3 regions of the Lentzea sp. DG1S-22 genome follow, and region 2 is predicted to be linked to each of the others. Evidence: riboswitches for the same ligand, from Rfam matches in the RefSeq annotation. Region 2 holds a riboswitch; each other region holds the start of a gene.
The links. Region 2 has a riboswitch for glycine ahead of gcvT (glycine cleavage system aminomethyltransferase GcvT). Riboswitches for the same ligand answer to the same signal wherever they lie in the genome.

Region 1: another riboswitch for glycine. It lies ahead of gcvP (aminomethyl-transferring glycine dehydrogenase); the one in region 2 lies ahead of gcvT (glycine cleavage system aminomethyltransferase GcvT).
Region 3: another riboswitch for glycine. It lies ahead of gcvH (glycine cleavage system protein GcvH); the one in region 2 lies ahead of gcvT (glycine cleavage system aminomethyltransferase GcvT).

Annotation. Positions count from the first base shown of each region.
Region 1 is NZ_CP143276.1:8,105,947-8,109,864, forward strand. It holds gene V1227_RS38630 (MerR family transcriptional regulator) at 204-770, shown strand; gene V1227_RS38635 (Clp protease N-terminal domain-containing protein) at 858-1,829, shown strand; glycine riboswitch at 1,886-1,981, shown strand; glycine riboswitch at 1,985-2,084, shown strand; gene gcvP (aminomethyl-transferring glycine dehydrogenase) at 2,133-3,918, shown strand, end outside.
Region 2 is NZ_CP143276.1:7,793,710-7,797,627, reverse strand. It holds gene glyA (serine hydroxymethyltransferase) at 1-730, opposite strand, end outside; gene gcvT (glycine cleavage system aminomethyltransferase GcvT) at 744-1,838, opposite strand; glycine riboswitch at 1,938-2,025, opposite strand; glycine riboswitch at 2,027-2,132, opposite strand; gene V1227_RS37090 (DUF3817 domain-containing protein) at 2,178-2,480, opposite strand; gene V1227_RS37085 (hypothetical protein) at 2,495-2,878, opposite strand; partial or broken gene V1227_RS37080 (helix-turn-helix transcriptional regulator) at 2,968-3,461, opposite strand; gene V1227_RS37075 (hypothetical protein) at 3,626-3,823, opposite strand.
Region 3 is NZ_CP143276.1:6,997,602-7,001,519, reverse strand. It holds gene V1227_RS33265 (L-serine ammonia-lyase) at 1-1,032, opposite strand, end outside; gene gcvH (glycine cleavage system protein GcvH) at 1,076-1,459, opposite strand; glycine riboswitch at 1,523-1,617, opposite strand; gene ald (alanine dehydrogenase) at 1,843-2,955, shown strand; gene V1227_RS33250 (TetR/AcrR family transcriptional regulator) at 3,011-3,691, opposite strand; gene V1227_RS33245 (MFS transporter) at 3,702-3,918, opposite strand, start outside.

The sequences.
Region 1 (3,918 bases), 310 kb from region 2:
ACTAAACGTCACTTGAACGTCCTGGTTCGGGTGACGGTATGACTCTCTACCTGAGGTTGAGGGTCGACACTCCCCGCGCGTCGCGTTGACCTGCCCTCGGAGCGGTCTTACCGTCGAACTCGAGTGGACGTCGCCGGTTCACGAGAGTGGACGCGGTGGCTTGACGGTCATGAGTTTCGTGGCCGTTCCGAGGGGAGGCAGGCGTGGTCGAGGAAGCGCCCTTGAGGGCCGGATCCGGGCTGCAGGGTGAGCTGTTCCCGGACTCCTCGCTGCCGGACGAGCTCGTCGGCTACCGAGGACCCGCGGCGTGCCAGATCGCGGGCATCACGTACCGGCAGCTCGACTACTGGGCCCGCACCGGGCTCGTCGCCCCGACGGTCCGGATGGCGCACGGCTCGGGCAGCCAGCGGCTGTACTCGTTCAAGGACATCCTGGTCCTGAAGGTCGTGAAACGGCTCCTGGACACCGGTGTCTCGCTGCAGAACATCCGCGTCGCCGTCGACCACCTGCGCCGGCGCGGCGTGCAGGACCTGGCGAGGATCACGCTCTTCTCCGACGGCACGACCGTCTACGAGTGCACCTCGCCGGAGGAGGTCGTGGACCTGCTGCAGGGCGGTCAGGGCGTGTTCGGCATCGCGGTGAGCGGTGCGATGCGCGAGATCTCCGGCACGATCCACGAGTTCCCGGCCGAACGTGCGGACGGCGTCGAGATCGCGCCGATGACCGAGGACGAGCTGACCCGCCGCCGCCGCGAGCGCGCCACCGGCTGACCGGCCCGGTGACCGTGGCCGACCGGCGCCTGTCCGTGGCCGGTCGGCGGACGCGCCGGGGACGGGTCCGTCCCTAGCGTTCCCGGCATGACGCACACTCCTTCGTCGCAGGTGGTCAAGGTCCTGGCCGCGGCCGTCCGGCGCGCCTCCCGCCACGGGTTCGGGTTCGTCGGCACCGAGAACCTGCTGATCTCCCTGATCGACACGACCGGTCCCGGCCGCAAGCTCGGCGCGAAGTCGCTGGGGGCGCTGGCGATGGCGCGGGGGACCGAGCACTGGGCCGACGACGACGGTGGTGTCGTCGGCGAGTCCCACCCGGACGTCACGGCGCTGATGAGCGCCGCCCACCACCACGCTCGCGTCGAGGCCGTTCTGCCCGTGAGCCGCGCGTTGGAGGATTGTCTGCGTGCGGCTGTGGCCCAGGCCGGCGACGGTGTTCTGACCACGACCCACCTCGCCCTGGCGTTGCTGTCGCTCGAGTCCGGACGGGCCGCCGACCTGTTCCTGGTGCGCGGGGTGGATCCCGGGGTGACGGCCGCCGCCGTGCGGGCCGATGCCGCGCGGCGCTACGCCGAGGTCGAGGAAGCACCCGCGGTCTGGCTGCTGCGCAAGGCGGGAGCCCTGGAAGGGGAGTCCGGTGGCGGGTACGTGGGCTGGCTGACGAAGCTCGTCGCACGGGGTCAGGGGCTCGGCGGACCGGTGCTGACGGTGGTGCGCAACGAGGCCGAACGGCTGGCCGTCGCCGGGAGGCGGGACGTCTCGTCGCGCGACCTCGTGGAGGCGGTGCTGACGGTCGACCACCAGCTGGCCGTCTCCGGGCGGCGGCTGAGGCCGGAGTTCGAGTCGGGTGGCGCGGCGGCGTTGCGCGAGGCGGGAGTGGACCCGGCCGCGTTGCCCTCCGGCGGTGGCGCGGTGGAACGCGCCGTGGAGCGGGCGAAGCTCGTCGCCGCGCGGCGCGGGGACGCGGTCGTGGGCACCGCGCACCTGCTCGCGGCGGTGCGCGACGACCCCGCGGACCCCGTCGCGGCGGCGCTCACCGGTCTCGCCGTTGAGACGTAGGTCGCGTCTCTAGCGACTGGGCGGGCTGCCTGCGGGTATTCTTCGCGGGTAGTCGCTGAACTCAGGCGGGAGAGACCGGGCTTCGAACCCGGCGCCGAAGGAGCAAGTCCCTCCCCGGGAACCTCTCAGGCATCCAGGACCGCCGAGCGAGACGCCTCTGGAAAGTGGATCCCCGCAAGGGAATCCCGCCGACGGTGAAAGCCCGGTCCCGCACCGGGTGAACCTCTCAGGCGCCCTTGAAGGGTACGGACAGAGCGGGGAGGGCACCAGGACACGTGTGCCCTCAGCCCCCGGAGGCGTTTGATGACGCAGGACCGCATTCCGCTCGCCGCTCTCGAGCACGGCACCCCGTTCGCCGACCGCCACGTCGGTCCGCGTCCCGCCGAGCTCGCGCGCATCCTCGACGTCATCGGTGTCGGGTCGCTGGAGGAGCTGGCGCAGCGCGCGGTGCCGTCGTCCATCCACGAGCGCGACCTCGTGCTGGACCTGCCCGCCCCGGCCACCGAGACCGAGGCGCTCGCGGAGCTGCGGGAGCTCGCGTCGCGGAACCGGCCGATGACGCAGATGATCGGCCTCGGCTACTACGACACCGTGACGCCGGGCGTGATCCTGCGCAACGTCCTGGAGTCGCCCGCCTGGTACACCGCGTACACGCCGTACCAGCCGGAGATCTCCCAGGGCCGCCTGGAGGCCCTGCTGAACTTCCAGACGATGGTCGGCGACCTGACGGGCCTGCCCGTCGCGAACGCGTCCATGCTGGACGAGTCGACCGCCGCCGCCGAGGCGATGACCCTCGTGCGCCGCGCCGGCCGCTCCAAGTCGAACAAGTTCGTCGTCGACGCCGACACGCTGCCGCAGACGCTGGCCGTGATCGAGACGCGCGCCGAGCCGCTCGACATCGAGATCGTCGTCGCCGACCTGTCGCAGGGCATCGAGGGCCTCGGCCTGGGCGGCGACTTCTTCGGCGTCCTGCTGTCCTACCCCGGCGCGTCCGGTGTGGTGCGCGACCAGAAGGCGCTCATCGAGGAGATCCACGCCGCCGGTGCGCAGGCCGTCGTCGCCGCCGACCTGCTGGCCCTGACGCTGCTGCGCGCGCCCGGTGAGATCGGCGCGGACGTCGTCGTCGGCACCACGCAGCGCTTCGGCGTGCCGATCGGCTTCGGCGGCCCGCACGCCGGCTACATGGCCGTCCGGTCCGGTTTGGAGCGCCAGCTGCCCGGCCGTCTCGTCGGTGTCTCCGTCGACGCCGACGGCTCGCTGGCCTACCGCCTCGCGCTGCAGACGCGTGAGCAGCACATCCGCCGTGAGAAGGCCACGTCGAACATCTGCACCGCGCAGGTGCTGCTGGCCGTGATCGCCTCGATGTACGCCGTCTACCACGGCCCCGAGGGCCTGCGCGCCATCGCGACCCGCGTGCACCGCCTGGCCACCGTGCTCGCCACGGGCCTGTGCGAGGCCGGGCTGGACGTCGTGCACGGCGAGTTCTTCGACACCGTCGAGGTCCGCGTTCCCGGTGAGGCCGCCGCCGTCGTGGCGAAGGCCCGCGAGGCCGGCATCAACCTGCGCCTCGTCGACTCCGACGTCGTCGCGATCGCCTGCGACGAGAAGACCACGCGGGCGCACGTCGTCGCGGTGTGGGAGGCCTTCGGCGTCACCGGGTCCGATGTGGACGCGATCGACGCCGACACCGCCGACGGCATCCCGGCCGACCTGCGCCGCACGTCGGACTACCTGACCCACCCGGTCTTCCACTCGCACCGCTCCGAGACGGCGCTGCTGCGCTACCTGCGCGCGTTGTCCGACAAGGACGTCGCCCTGGACCGCAGCATGATCCCGCTCGGCTCCTGCACGATGAAGCTCAACGCCACCGCGGAGATGGAGTCCATCACGTGGCCGGAGTTCTCGACGCTGCACCCGTTCGCCCCGGCCGAGGACGCCGCCGGTCTGCTGAAGATCGTGTCGGACCTGGAGGCCTGGCTCGCCGAGGTCACCGGCTACGACGCCGTGTCGCTGCAGCCGAACGCCGGGTCGCAGGGTGAGTTCGCCGGTCTGCTGGCGATCCGCGCGTACCACCGCGCGAACGGCAACG
Region 2 (3,918 bases):
TCGACAGGATCACGCCGCCGCGGGGGCCGCCGAGGGTCTTGTGCGTGGTCGTCGTGGTCACGTGCGCGTGCGGCACGGGCGACGGGTGCAGGCCCGCGGCCACGAGGCCCGCGAAGTGCGCCATGTCGACCATCAGGTACGCCTCGACCGAGTCCGCGATGCGGCGGAACTCGGCGAAGTCCAGCTGGCGCGGGTAGGCGGACCAGCCGGCCACGATCAGCTTCGGGCGGTGCTCGGTCGCGAGGCGCTCGACCTCGGCCATGTCGACGCGGCCGTCTTCGTCGGAGACGTGGTACGGCACGACGTTGTAGAGCTTGCCGGAGAAGTTGATGCGCATGCCGTGCGTCAGGTGGCCGCCGTGCGCGAGGTCCAGGCCGAGGATCGTGTCGCCGGGCTGCAGGAGCGCGAACATGGCGGCCGCGTTGGCCTGGGCGCCCGAGTGCGGCTGGACGTTCGCGAAGCCGGCGCCGAAGAGCGACTTGATGCGCTCGATGGCGAGGCGCTCGACGACGTCGACGTGCTCGCAGCCGCCGTAGTAGCGGCGGCCGGGGTAGCCCTCGGCGTACTTGTTGGTGAGCACGGAGCCCTGGGCCTGCAGCACGGAGACCGGGGTGAAGTTCTCCGAGGCGATCATCTCGAGGGTGCCCTGCTGGCGCGCCAGCTCGGCCGCGACGGCCTCGGCAACCTCGGGGTCGTACTCCGCGAGGGAGGCGTTGAACTGGTCGGACATCTGGAGGATCTCCCTACTTGGCGCGCTTGTAGAACGGAAGTGCGACGACCTCGACCGGCTGCTTCTTGCCGCGGACGTCCACCAGCAGTGAGGTGCCCGGCTCGGAGCTCGCACGGGTCACGTAGGCCATCGCGACCGAGTAGCCGAGGGTCGGGGACAGGGCGCCCGAGGTGACCTCGCCGACGACCTCGTCGCCGTTCAGCACCGCGTAGCCGTGGCGCGGGGCGCGCCGCTCGGGGGTCTTCAGTCCGACCAGGACCGAGTCCACACCGGACTCCGCCACCTTCGCGAGGGCGTCGCGGCCCACGAAGTCACCCGGCTTGTCGAGCTTCACGACGCGGCCGAGGTTCGCGTTGTAGGGCGTCAGCGACGTGGTGAGCTCGTTGCCGTACAACGGCATCCCGGCTTCGAGGCGCAGCGTGTCGCGGCAGCCGAGTCCGCACGGCTTGAGCTCGTGCGGCTGGCCCGCCTCCAGCAGCGCGGCCCACACGGCCGAGGCGTCGGCCGGGGCGACGAACAGCTCGAAGCCCTCCTCGCCGGTGTAGCCGGTGCGCGCGAGCAGCGCCGGGACGCCCGCGACGGTCGACGGGTACGAGGCGTAGTACTTCACCGTCGAGAGGTCGGTGTCGGTCAGGCCGGCGAGGATCTCGACGGACTTCGGGCCCTGGACCGCGATCAGCGCGTAGTCGGTCGACCTGTCCGCGACGGCGGTGTCGAACCCGGCGGCGCGCTCCACCAGCGCGTCGGCCACGACCGCGGCGTTGGAGGCGTTCGCGACGACCATGAACTCCTCGTCGCCCAAGCGGTACACGATCAGGTCGTCGATCACGCCGCCATCGGCCTGGGTGATCATCGTGTAGCGCGCCTTGCCGACGGCCAGCGCGGAGATGTGGCCGACGAGCGCGTAGTCGAGCGCCTCGCCCGCCTGCGGTCCGGTCAGGACGATCTCACCCATGTGCGTGAGGTCGAACAGGCCCGCCGAGGTGCGCACCGCGTGGTGCTCGGCGAGCTCGGACGAGTAGCGCAGCGGCATCCGCCAGCCCGCGAAGTCGGTGAACATCGCGCCGAGCTGCTCGTGCTCGGCGTTCAGAGGCGTGAGGCGGGACATCAGAACGCTCCTTGAGGGTGCGCCGAAGAGCCGGAGCAGGCCGGCTGAGGCAACAGAAGAATGACACGGTCCATCAGAGACTCCTCGTCTGAGAGAGCCTCCCCCTCTGTCATGAGCCTGAGAGCTTCACCACCGGAGTGGCTTGCACCGTGGGCGAGGCTGCTGACGAGCCTGCTTTCCAGAGTTGCCTTCGTCGCGCGGTACGGGGACCTGAGAGATTCCGGGGAGGAGTTGCTCCTTCGGCGCTCCCCACGCCGGAAACCGGCAGCGGTGGAGCTCTCCCGCGCGACATCGACGGCCGTGTTCAGTTGGTTGCCCCAGACGCTAGCAGGCCGAACGTCACAGCGGCACGCCCTGCGCCGTCTTCTCGACCACCTTGCGCTCCGCCCAGAACGACAGGAACGGGATCGTGCCGGCGATCAGCACGAGCGCCGTGCCCTTGATCGACCAGCGCAGCTTCAGCGCCAGGTCTACGGAAAGCACCAGGTAGATGGCGTAGAGGAAGCCGTGGACCGGGCCGACGACCTTCATCGCGCCGTCCATGTCCGCGGCGTACTTGAGCACCATCGCCACGACCAGGAGCAGCAGGAAGACACCGACCACGTAAGCCATGACCCTGAACCGGGTCAACGCACCCTTCATCTGCCCGCCTTCGCTCAACGACCGTCCCGCGCGTTGAGGTTCGCGAGCATGCGGTTGTAGGCCGCGAGCTCCGCGTCTTCTTCGTCGTCGAAGTGCTCGACGGGCGCGGGTTTGACGGCGTCAACGGTAGTCACCGGCTCGGCGGCGGCCGCAACCGGCTCCGGTGCGGAGAGAGCCTCGTCACGGCGCTGGCGTGCCAGGCGGCGGAAACGCCACACCATGAAGAGGGGGAAGAGGCCGAAGAGCGGCCACTGGAGCACGTACCCGAGGTTCTGGAACGTGCCGCTGGAGGACTCGAAGCGCTGCCACTGCCAGTACGCGAGCCCGCAGCAGACGATCAGCGCCGCCAGACAGGCGAGCGCGATCAGCACACGCTGGGGAGTAAGGAGGCCGCGCACGACCTCCACACTACTGGGGTGAGGCCTCCTGACAGGAGGCCACCCGTGGGGATGGGTACAGGGCTGCCGCCTCCGGCAGCCCGTTCCTCTTATGCCACGCCGTCCCGGCGCTGCCTCTGCAGACGTGCGACGCACCAGGCCGCGGCGGAGCCACGGCGAAGGTGCTGGAGAACCGTCATCGGTCCCAGGCGCCTCCCGAGGTCGGCGGGCGTGAGGCCGGCCGCGCGGTAGTCGAGCGCGCGCTGGTCCAGCGGGCTGATGCCCGCGTCCCACCACTGCTCGGCCTCGGCGACGTCGCCCACCAGCTGCCAGTAGCTCGCCGCGGCGGCGAGCAACGCCTCGGGTGCCTCCGGCGCCCGCTTGCGCATCGCGGCCACGTAGGCCGGATCCGCCGAGTCGACCTTGACCAAGCCACGCGGCCCGCTCCGTGCGGCACCCCGCTGCACGGGGATGCCCGGCGCCGAGGGGGAGCCTCAGCGAGCCACGCGTTCTTGATCCGGTTCACCTCCTGCATCTCTGCGTCATCAGACCGTTCAGCCGCCCACTGCTTCAAGAGCTCGTGGACCCCGGAGTCCTCGACCATCCATGCCTCCTCGTCGGTCGGGGATCGGCCATTGCAGCGGAAGGTATTCGGTAGGTCTGACAATCGCCAGACCCTGAATCCTCAGAACACCCGTTACCAGTGCGTGATTGGCCGCATTCCACCCGTCCGGCTCAACGCGAACGGTCGAGGATCACGGTGCGTCACTAGGCGATGGGGGTCGCCGTGCCGAAGAGGCTCCTGACGAAGGTGATGATCGACTCCGCGCCCTCCCGCAGCCAGCCGAGAGCCGTCTGGACCGCCGAAGCGGACTCTTCGGGCCGGGTGATCAGGAGGAACAGCACCAGCGCGACGCCCGCCAGCACTAGCACCTTCTTGAGGTTCACAGGTACCTCTCCGTCCATGTCGCTCACCGGTCAGGCGGCGGACCGCCCGTGTCACCCGACATGGTCCACCATTCACCCTTGCGATGAACAACGACCACGCCCAACCACAGCGG
Region 3 (3,918 bases), 800 kb from region 2:
GCCGACCTCGCCCTGGCAGCCGACCTCGGCGCCGGAGATCGACGCGTTCTCCTTGAACAGCACGCCGATCGCGCCGGCGGTCAGCAGGAAGCGGACCACGCCGTCGTCCGAGGCTCCCGGCACGAACTTCGTGTAGTAGTGCAGGACCGCGGGGACGATGCCGGCCGCGCCGTTGGTCGGCGCGGTGACGACGCGGCCGCCCGCGGCGTTCTCCTCGTTGACCGCCAGCGCGAAGAGCGTGACCCAGTCCATGACGCGCAGGGGGTCGGTGACGAAGTGCTCGCCCTCCAGGCGTTTGCGCATCTCGGCGGCGCGGCGGCGGACCTTCAGGCCGCCGGGCAGGATGCCGTGCTCGGTGCAGCCGCGTTCGACGCACTCCTGCATGACGTGCCAGATGTGCAGCAGTCCCGACCGCACCTCTTCTTCCGTCCGCCACGACAGCTCGTTGGCCATCATGATCTCGCTGATCGACAGGCCTGTCTCGCGGCAGCGCGCGAGCAGCTGGTCGCCGGTGAGGAACGGGTGGGGCAGCGGCGTCGAGTCGGGCTTGATGCGGTCGGTGCCGGAGGCGTTCTCGTCGACGACGAACCCGCCGCCGATCGAGTAGTAGACGGCGTGCTCGACGGACTCGCCGCCGCTGAACGCCTCGAAGCTCATCCCGTTGGGGTGCAGCGGAAGTGACTTGCGGCGGTGCATGACGAGGTCGCGGTCGTGCACGAACTCGATCTCGTGCGTGCCGCCGAGCCGGAGCCGTCCGCCGCCGACGATCTCCTCGACGCGGTGGGCGGCGACGGTGGGGTCGACCTCCTCGGGGAGGTTGCCCTCGAGGCCCAGGAACACGGCCTTCGGGCTGCCGTGGCCGTGGCCGGTCGCGCCGAGCGAGCCGAACAGCTCGACGTGCACGCGGTCCACTTCGGACGCACGCGCACCGAGCTTCTCGACGAACATCGCCGCCGCGCGCATCGGGCCGACGGTGTGGGAGCTGGACGGTCCGATGCCGACGGAGAACAGGTCGAAAACGCTGATCGCCACTGATCAGTCCTTCGTGGTGGTGGAGCGGTCGGTCGGGCCCATGTCAGCCGGTCTGGGTGAGCTCGGCGTACTTGGCCGCCGTGAGCAGGTTCTCGGCCGACTCGACGCGGACCTTGAACAGCCAGCCGGCGCCGTACGGGTCGTTGTTCACGATCGCCGGGTCGTCGACGACGGCGCTGTTGACCTCGATCACCTCACCGGTGACGGGCGAGAACAGGTCGCTGACGGACTTGGTGGACTCGAGCTCGCCGCACACCTCGTTGGTGACGACCTTCGCACCGACCTCGGGCAGCTGCACGAAGACGATGTCGCCCAGGGCGTCCGCCGCGTACTCGGTGATCCCGCAGGTCAGCGGGTCCTGGGTACCCGGCGTCCAGTCGACCCACTCGTGCTCGGTGGTGTAGAGCAGGTTCTCGGGGAACTGCACGGCGCGACTCCTCTGGCTGTGACGGGTCAGGACACTTGCGCCCCCTCCGCCGTGCAGAGTTGCCTACCCCGAGTGGTCTTGCTGCCTGAGAGTGTGCGGGAGCTTGCCCCTTCGGCGCCCCGACCGACGTTCGTCGGGGTCTCTCCCACTCGGGTTCTGGCGCTGTCGCGCCGCGGCCGGTCTTCAGTTCTCAGGGGCGAACGCTATGTGCGGCCCCCGCCGGGTGTCAACGCGGACGGGTCGAGTCACACGCGAGCGCAAACCAGGTGGCTCTGTCCCAAGTGAACAACCGCACCCGTGCTCGATAGTGCGATTCGCACAGTGACATGACCTTCCCACTGCCCCACATTGTGAGATGTCGGCCACCGAACGGAGGAGTCATCGTGCGGATCGCAGTTCCCCGCGAGATCAAGAACCACGAGTACCGCGTCGCTCTCACCCCTGCCGGTGCGCACGAGCTGACGAGCCGCGGGCACGACGTGTTCGTCGAGCAGGGCGCCGGTCTGGGCTCCGCGATCACCGACGAGGAGTACCTCGCCGCGGGCGCCAAGGTCCTCGCGACCGCCGACGACGTCTGGGCCGAGGGCGACCTGGTCCTCAAGGTCAAGGAGCCGATCGCCGAGGAGTACCCCCGCCTGCGCGCCGGCCAGACCCTCTTCACGTACCTGCACCTCGCCGCCGACAAGCCGCTGACCGAGGCGCTGCTGGCGTCCGGCACCACGGCCATCGCCTACGAGACCGTGCAGCTGCCGAACCGCGCGCTGCCGCTGCTGGCCCCGATGTCCGAGGTCGCGGGCCGCCTTGCCCCGCAGGTCGGCGCGTTCTCGCTGATGAAGCCCTCCGGTGGCCGCGGCGTGCTGCCCGGTGGCGTCCCCGGTGTCGCCCCGGCCCGCGTGGTCGTGATCGGCGGCGGTGTGGCCGGTCTCAACGCCGCGACCATCGCCGTGGGCATGGGCGCGGACGTGCAGATCCTCGACACCAACGTCGACCGGCTGCGCCAAGTCGACGCCCAGTTCGCCGGCCGCCTGCGCACGCTCGCCTCGAACTCGTTCGCGATCGAGCAGGCCGTCCGCGAGGCCGACCTCGTCATCGGCGCCGTGCTCGTCCCCGGTGCCGCCGCGCCGAAGCTCGTCTCGAACGCGCTGGTCGCCGAGATGAAGCCGGGCTCGGTGCTCGTCGACATCGCGATCGACCAGGGCGGCTGCTTCGAGGACTCGCGCGCCACCACGCACGCCGAGCCGACCTACGAGGTCCACAACTCGGTGTTCTACTGCGTCGCGAACATGCCGGGCGCCGTCCCGCGCACCTCGACCTACGCGCTGACCAACGTGACGCTGCCCTACGCCGTCGCGCTGGCCGACAAGGGCTGGGAGAAGGCGCTGAAGGACGACCGTTCGCTCGCCCTGGGCCTCAACGCCCACGCCGGCAAGCTGACCAACGGCCCGGTGGCCGAGGCGACCGGCCTCGCGCACACGCCGCTGGAGTCCGTGATCTGAGAGCCACCCCGATGAATGAGGCCCCCGCACGCGTGAACCGCTGCGGGGGTTTCGCCTACCTGAGGGCTTCGACGCGGGCCTTGACGCCTTCGATCACGCAGTCCAGGCCGAACTCGAACTGCCGCTCCAGCGACCACAGCTCGCCCTCGTCGAGCATCGCGACGTACCGGGGGTGCTTGTCCCGGTACAGGTCGGCGATCTTGTCCATGTCCGGCGGTGGCGAGTCCATCCCGCCGCGAGCGATGAAGTTGACCTCGGCGATCGCGTACCCGTTGACGAAGCTGCCCACCGTGGCGATCGACTGGGCCGCCGCGACGGTCGACAGCCCGGCGCGCAACATCGGCCCGAACATGGCGTCCGCGTAGGCCACGGCGTTCGGGCCGATGGTGTTGAACTCCCCGATCCCGCGGATCCACCACGGGTGCTTGAGCGCGAGCTGACGCAGCTCGCGCATCATCGCGCGCACCGCGGTCTCCCAGTCGGTCTCGGGGTCGGGGAGGGTGAACTCGCCGTAGACCTCGTCGAGGCACAGCTCGATCAGCGCGTCCTTCGTCGGCACGTGCCAGTACAGCGACATCGGCGCCGCGCCGAGTTCCGCGGCCAGCTTGCGCATCGACAGCTTCTGCAGACCGTGCTGGTCCAGCAGTTCCAGGGCCTTGCGGACGATCGCCTCGCGGCTCAGGCCGAGGGGCTGCCCGCTGCCGGGCCTGGGCTTGCTGAACCACACGCTGTCCACGTCGACGATCCTAAGCACGCCGCAGCAAGACGCTGGCCACAACACCTCCCAGGAAGACGGCCGCGGCACCGGTCAGAAGGCTCACGGTCATGCCGTTCGAGAACGCCTCGCGCACCACCGCGATGTCCGCGCCGCTGTGCAGCGCCTCGCTCAGGGACCGTCCCGGAACGCCGTCGGGCAGCGAGGCCACGAACCGCGCCGACAGCAGCGCGCCCAGCACGGCGATG